3 regions of the Levilactobacillus yonginensis genome follow, and region 1 is predicted to be linked to each of the others. Evidence: riboswitches for the same ligand, from Rfam matches in the RefSeq annotation. Region 1 holds a riboswitch; each other region holds the start of a gene.
What was found. A riboswitch is a leader RNA that binds a small molecule or an ion and turns the genes downstream of it on or off. The one in region 1 is predicted to bind thiamine pyrophosphate.
Positions count from the first base shown of each region.

Region 2: another riboswitch for thiamine pyrophosphate. It lies ahead of thiW (energy coupling factor transporter S component ThiW); the one in region 1 lies ahead of AB3Y94_RS11155 (ECF transporter S component).
Region 3: another riboswitch for thiamine pyrophosphate. It lies ahead of AB3Y94_RS06390 (ABC transporter permease); the one in region 1 lies ahead of AB3Y94_RS11155 (ECF transporter S component).

Region 1 is NZ_OZ061549.1:2,401,200-2,403,401, forward strand. It holds gene AB3Y94_RS11150 (ABC transporter ATP-binding protein) at 1-213, opposite strand, end outside; gene AB3Y94_RS11155 (ECF transporter S component) at 234-797, opposite strand; TPP riboswitch at 884-975, opposite strand; gene AB3Y94_RS11160 (D-alanyl-D-alanine carboxypeptidase family protein) at 1,198-2,202, shown strand, end outside.
Region 2 is NZ_OZ061549.1:1,608,137-1,610,338, forward strand. It holds gene AB3Y94_RS07665 (MFS transporter) at 1-72, opposite strand, end outside; gene AB3Y94_RS07670 (hypothetical protein) at 193-657, shown strand; gene thiW (energy coupling factor transporter S component ThiW) at 697-1,206, opposite strand; TPP riboswitch at 1,284-1,381, opposite strand; gene AB3Y94_RS07680 (hypothetical protein) at 1,498-1,803, shown strand; gene AB3Y94_RS07685 (hypothetical protein) at 1,870-2,202, shown strand, end outside.
Region 3 is NZ_OZ061549.1:1,317,452-1,319,653, reverse strand. It holds gene AB3Y94_RS06395 (ABC transporter substrate-binding protein) at 1-223, opposite strand, end outside; gene AB3Y94_RS06390 (ABC transporter permease) at 220-972, opposite strand; TPP riboswitch at 1,033-1,138, opposite strand; gene AB3Y94_RS06385 (MucBP domain-containing protein) at 1,550-2,202, shown strand, end outside.

The sequences.
Region 1 (2,202 bases):
GGTTAGTGGTCGGCCGTCAAACCGGATGGTCCCGGAAGTTGGTAATGGCATGAGACCCGCAATTAAATTTAAAAGGGTTGACTTGCCACCACCCGAAACCCCAGTCAGCAGTGAGAATTTTCCTGCTGGAAAGGTGACGGTCAGATCATCCAGCACCGGATGCGTCCGTTTGGGATAGGTAAAAGTCAGTGAATCAATCGTGACAGTAGCCAAACAAATTCCTCCAATAACAATTAGTGCGCAGTACTAGGTAAAACGTGGGCGCGAACTAACAGGTTTGCAATCAACTTGGTGAGAATACCACCAAAGAAGAAAATTGAGAGTAGCCGGACAACGAAGAGGAGTGCCATGAAGCCTAAATGATAGGATGCGTAGCCGTTCTTGATCATGTCCCAGCCAAAGGTGACGATGGCGGTGGTCAGTGAACTAAGAGCTAGTGTGAACCAGCCGTAATGTTTGTAACCAGTGAAGGCAAAGCCTAGTTCGGAACCAATTCCTTGAAGTGCGCCGGAAATCAAGGTGCTAGCTCCCCAGATACCACCGAAAAACATTTCGACGACGGCCCCCAGAAATTCACCTAATGTGGCAGAGCCTGGGATCCGGATGATAAACCCAGCCAGTGGACCGGCCATGACCCAAATACCGAGGAGCAGTTCATTGGCTAGGGGCTGTAATCCAGCGGGAGCGAGTGCCGCTGCCAGAACGGTGTAGAGTGGTCCGGTGACGAAGAAGATAGTCCCCATAAAGATTGCTAAGATAGTGACAAAAATAATATCGCGAACGTGCCAGCCTTTCATGATATGTAACCTCCTAAAAAGTGTACGCTGGGGCACCTTTTAGCTAAAAAAATCCCCACTAAGTTTCATTAGTGGGGGTCATTGAATAGCTTTATGGTACGCGTTCCCTTCGCTGGTACTAACCAGATCAGGTTCAATGGGTTTGTTCTCAGCCGCGATGGCACCCCAGTCGTATTTGAATGACTTAAGCGTAACCAATTTATCCGTGAATTGCAACCATTCGTCGCAACAACCCGGTCTAGGCCATTAGTGGTTCAAAGCTAAAAAAGTTCTTTACAAAAACATTACGGGATAAACAAGGCGGTTACAAAGCGTTAGAGTCTCTGTTCCTTCAACTAGAATAGTGCTAATGTAATAGTTAGTTGCATTAATTATTTTAAGAACGGAAAGGACCAATGACATGACAAGTTTACATATTCGACGGGGCATGGTCGTGCTACTAGCCGCCATCACAGTTGGTGGGGTCGTCAGTCAGGAAGTACCTGCTGACGCCGCTGGTTATCAGACGGTTTCAACCAAGAAAATTAAGAAGATGGCTTACCACAAGAAGAGCAGTAAAGGGGCCATCTTTAACAAGAAACACACCAAGAAGGTCAGCAACTTGAAGGCCCATCCCAACACGACTTGGTACGCCACCAAGCAAGCGACGTTGAAGCATGGGAAGACCAAGGGAATTTACCTTTACGTGAACAACAACAAGAAGACCGTCAAAGGTTGGGTTTGGCACAGCTATTTAAAAAAGGGGAAGGCCCCATTTGTTTTAAATAAGGCGAAGGCTGCGGTAGCCATGGACGCCAAGACGGGTAAAGTCGTTTGGTCTAAGCACGCTAACACGGCCCGGCCGATTGCGTCCGTCTCCAAGATTATGACGCTGTACCTGACTTTGAAAAAAGTCGATGGCAAGAACAGCAATTGGAACAAGAAGATTAAGATTAAGAGTAAGGGCCTCGTTCGGATGAGTAGGACTTCTGCGTATGGTGGCTTTCACTTTAAGCTGAATCACAGCTACACGGTCAAGCAACTCTACGACGCAGCCTTCCTGGATTCTTCGAACAATTCTGCGATTGCTTTAGGCCAATGGGTGGCTGGTAGTAATGGTAAGTTCATCAAGAAGATGAACGCTCAGGCTAAAGCTTGGAAGCTGGGTCACGCCCACTTTGTTTCCGCTTCAGGCTTGGAAAATAGTGACCTTCGTCAATTTGGGTATAAATATGGTTCCGCCAATGCCAACAAGGTTTCTGCTAAGGACGTTGCCTTGATGGCCCGCCACTTGATGACGGACTTCCCTCGCGTTCTGAAGGACGGCAAAGTTGGTTCCAAGCGGGTCAATGGTCAACTCTGCTACAACTACAACAATATGTTGAAGGGTCGGAAGTACTACCAAGCTTCACTGAAGGTTGATGGG
Region 2 (2,202 bases), 790 kb from region 1:
GGCAACAATGACCCCCGTCACCACTGCCATTAGTAAAATTGTCCTTCGTGACAACGTTGCTTGTTCTTTCACAGGAAAAACCTCCTGATGAAAGTTTAAGACTTTTTTCAAGAATTGAAAACCAGTAAATTGAGATTAAATGGCTTACAGCTAAAACATTTGCTATACTTGTCCCCATCGGAGGGGATTTATATGAATAAGTTTGTAACAAGTGTCGCTATCGCGGCGGGTCTACTTGGCAGTCTTGGTTGGGGAACCACGACTGCACAAGCCAAGTCAAAGTGGACAACTGGGACGCCAAAAGCCCTCAGGGGTTCTTGGACGCAACACCGGATCCATCACAGCGGCCACGACACCGAAGTTTCAACCAATGCTATGATCTTAACCAAGAAGTGGCTCTTCGTGATGACTAACTTTGGTGGTCACGATTATGGGGGCAATCACCTGGTCTATCGCCAGAGCCGCGGCGTTTATCGGCTACGGGCATATGACACTCTAGAAAAGTCTTGGTCTTACACCAAAGTCACCCGTGACGGAAAGAAACTCACCTTACAGAAATACGGAAAACGTAAGTCAGGACAGCATTTCAAGCATGTTTCTGGTAAGATCACGCACTTGAAATATGACGCTCGTACTAGTCATGCGTTATTAAAATAGAATCTAGAAATCACTTAGGCGCTGTTTTTGAGCGTCTTTTTATTTTCCCCGCAATTTCGTCAATTGAGGGGCAATCACGGTCGACCACATGCTCTTCAAGAGGACGTAACCCACTAACGCGCCCACCATTGCACTCATGAAAAAGCTCGGTAGGAACAGCCAAACTGCTCCCGTCGTTCCCATTAACCACGCGGCCACTGGGTAAGCCACCAAGGCCCCTAAGATTCCGGAGCCCACCATCTCTCCAAATAATCCCGCTACCAGTTTACCCGTCAACCGAAAGAGCCAGCCGCTGAGAAAGGCCCCAATCATACTTCCTGGGAAAGCCAGCACCGTTCCCGTACCCATAAGATTACGAATCAACGAAGTGAGAAAGGCCTGTGCAACGGCCCACCACGGTCCCAATAACACGCCTGATACTAGATTGATCAAGTGTTGCATGGGTGCTACCTTAGCAACCCCAATTGAAAATGAAAACAAACTGCCACCAATCACGCCTAATGCCACTAACATGGCCGTTAATGTCATGGGATAAACTTTCTTAGACATCTAACTCACTCCCCAGTTTTTTTACCCAAAAGGACCCCCGTTCTACTCACCGCAAAACGAGGGTCCTAGGGTTCTCCCCAATCAACCGCACACTTTCCTTCGCGAGCATTAACTCAACAGGTTCAAAGGGATTGGCATCTGCCATCTCAGCCGCTTGGCACCCCTAGTGTCATCTTAAGTTAAGCCCAACTATACCGGGTCTGGCTGGCCGAAGCAACTCATAATAATCTGTACCAATTCGCCCTTAAATTGGTTAGCTAAACTGGTATACTGACTTGGGAGGGGATTTGTATGAAGAAATTCAGTTTGACCCTGATGTTGGGAATTCTCAGCATCTGTTTAGGTGGCGTCACAACGGCTAAGGCAAGTAGCTATCAGTTAAACAGAAGTCATAACTTACCTTACACGCAGGTCTTTCACAACCGTAATGCAGCCACACACTATCTCTGGAACAACACGCACACCCGTAAATTACATAATCTACGTAACTATCCACATACAACTTGGCACGTCAATCGCGAAGCCTGGTTCAGCCACGGTACCACAACTGCCCACTACTATTACGTCGTTAGCGGTAACCACCGGGCAACCGGCTGAGTTTGGTGGGGCTACTTAAAAGACGGTAGCTATTACCGCGAAACGGTCAAGAATGACGGCCTAAAGTTGGCTTCACCCGTAAGTTTCAACGACCGCGGCCAATTTGACCGATTTATCTACCAACGACTCCAACACGACGGTTACCCACTGAATAATCAGCTAGCTATGATGGTCAATTATTATTCATCTGGCAATGACCGCCTCGCTGATTACACCGTCAAAGATGTCATCCAAACGCTCAAGCTGAAGAACTTGAACGCTCACAACTTGACGCTGATCAATCAGCCAACTGTTCACCACCTCAATCGGCTAGCTGATCCACAGCATGGCAAATTGTCTATTGAAACGACCGGTAAGGGGCAACTGGGAGTAGGCCTGGTTCGGACCATAGAAAAACAG
Region 3 (2,202 bases), 1.1 Mb from region 1:
CTGGTTCGATGATTTTGACGTTTAGTCCAGCATCCTTGAAGTAACCCTTATCTTTAGCCACGTAGAGTCCCGTATGGTTGGTGTTGGGAACGTAGTCAAGGACGATTGAGACGTCGGTCAACTTTTTAGCGGATTTGGTGTCAGACGATGAGCTCTTGGAGTTGCCACAGGCGGTCAGTGAGAGCAGAACCGGAACTAGTAGCCAAAGTTTAGATAATTTCATGATGATCTCCCTTGGATTAATGTTTTATAATATAATTTTTGCAAACTACGCGTTGCTATGTTGAGTCCCAAACTTAAAACGATAACGCAAAAAATTGCGGCGAAGACCTTGTCAATTTGATAACCATTCTTCACCCGAATCATGTAATATCCCAGCCCGGCCTCAGCGCTGAGCCATTCCCCGATGATGGCACCGCTCACACAGTAGGTAGCGGCAATTCGTAAGCCAGCGAAGAAGCCCTGCATGCCTTGCGGAATCTTCAGGATGCGATAGACTTGCCAATCCTTGGCGCCTATGGTTTGGAGGAATCGAATCTGTTCCTTAGAGACTTTTCCCAGCGCCTCCGAGAAGGAAACGATGATGGGAAAGTAGCTCATCAACACGACCAGGATGACCTTAGGGGCCATGCCGAAGCCAAACCAGAGGCTCAGCAGTGGTCCCAGAACCATGACTGGCAGTGTCTGTGAGATAACGAGTAGGGGGTAGAAGGATTGGTAAAGTAACTGCCAGCGGTCCATGACGAGCGCGGTCCCAAAAGCTAACAGACAGGCAATGAGTAGTCCAATCAGTGATTCGTGGAGCGTGACCCAGGAATTTGCCAGTAGGCCAGAAGCGTCGGCCACCAGTGCTTGGATGACCGCCACGGGACTGGGCAAAATGAAGGCCGGGGTCTTAAGTAACGTGACCGCCACTTGCCAGACCGTTAGGAGCAAGACCAGGCTACCTAACGGGTATAGCTTACGTTTCATAAATAACCTCCTTTACAAAATAAAAAGCTTCATCTCAGGGGAAGTCGCCGCCGCAAGATGAAGTATCCGTGCGTTTCTCCCTACGCCAGTGTTAACTGACAGGTTCGATGGGTCAAAGTTCACAACTTACTCTCGTGCCGTATGACGGTATCCCCAGAAACTTTTTTAAGTTGGACATAGTGTAGCATGGGAATAGGGGTGGGACAACCTAATTTACTTATAATTAAGCGAATCGTTCGAGAAATGACCAAACAAACCTTTTCGGACCGGTGTTTACCAAATTTGAAATTGTGTAACATAGGAAATGATTGAAAAGTCAATTGACGACATTAAATATAAAAAATAGTTATAAAGACTGTCAAATCAACAAATTAATCAATGGAATAGATTTGCGGACAACTGGTTTATAGTGGCTACAACAGCATTAATCATTCACTATATACTAGCTTTATGGTGAGGAACCAGTTATAATGGGGGTGAATCAAAACAACCGGTATTTTTACTAGGGCATCACTAAATTTTACAACTGGATGTAGCGCAATATGCCAACCGAATGAGGAGGATTATCGTGCGTAAAATGAACGACACACCCACGACTTGGACGTTGACGAAACAGGGGCGCAGCTGGGTCTGGGCCACCGTGGTTACTGCGGGACTAGTCGTTGCTGTAACTGACAACCAGACTGCACAGGCAGACACAGCAGTGGCTACGAGCACTGACACGGCGGTCACAACGCCTTCACGGCACTTACAAGCAGATTCTGTGACGCTGAATTCATCAGCTACGGAGCAGACAGAGACGACTGAAGAAGAACCGGTTGTGACTGATTCGGTCGAAAATGAAAACGCTAACATAAATGAGCCAATCACCGAAGAAGCACCAGCCGCCGCGACTGATCAGGAGGTCGCTCAACCGATTTCTACGCCAGAAAAGTCTCCGGGTGGACAGGAAACGGCAGTCCCCATTTCTGCTGAAGGTCCAGCACCGGCCACCGTCAAGCAGGGGGCTGATCCATCTATTAAGGCTGTGAAATTGGTTAAGGCTCAGGTGGCCAAAGCGGCACCCGTTAAGCTGAATCACCAGGCAAAGGTGTCGTCAATTGATGAATGGATGCCAAACCAAATTCTCCAGCAAGCTATTTTAACTGCGTTACGTGGTCAGAATCCGGGCCAAACCTGGGGTAGCGTTGCTGATATCACGCAAGATGACCTGCTGTTATTGACGACGCT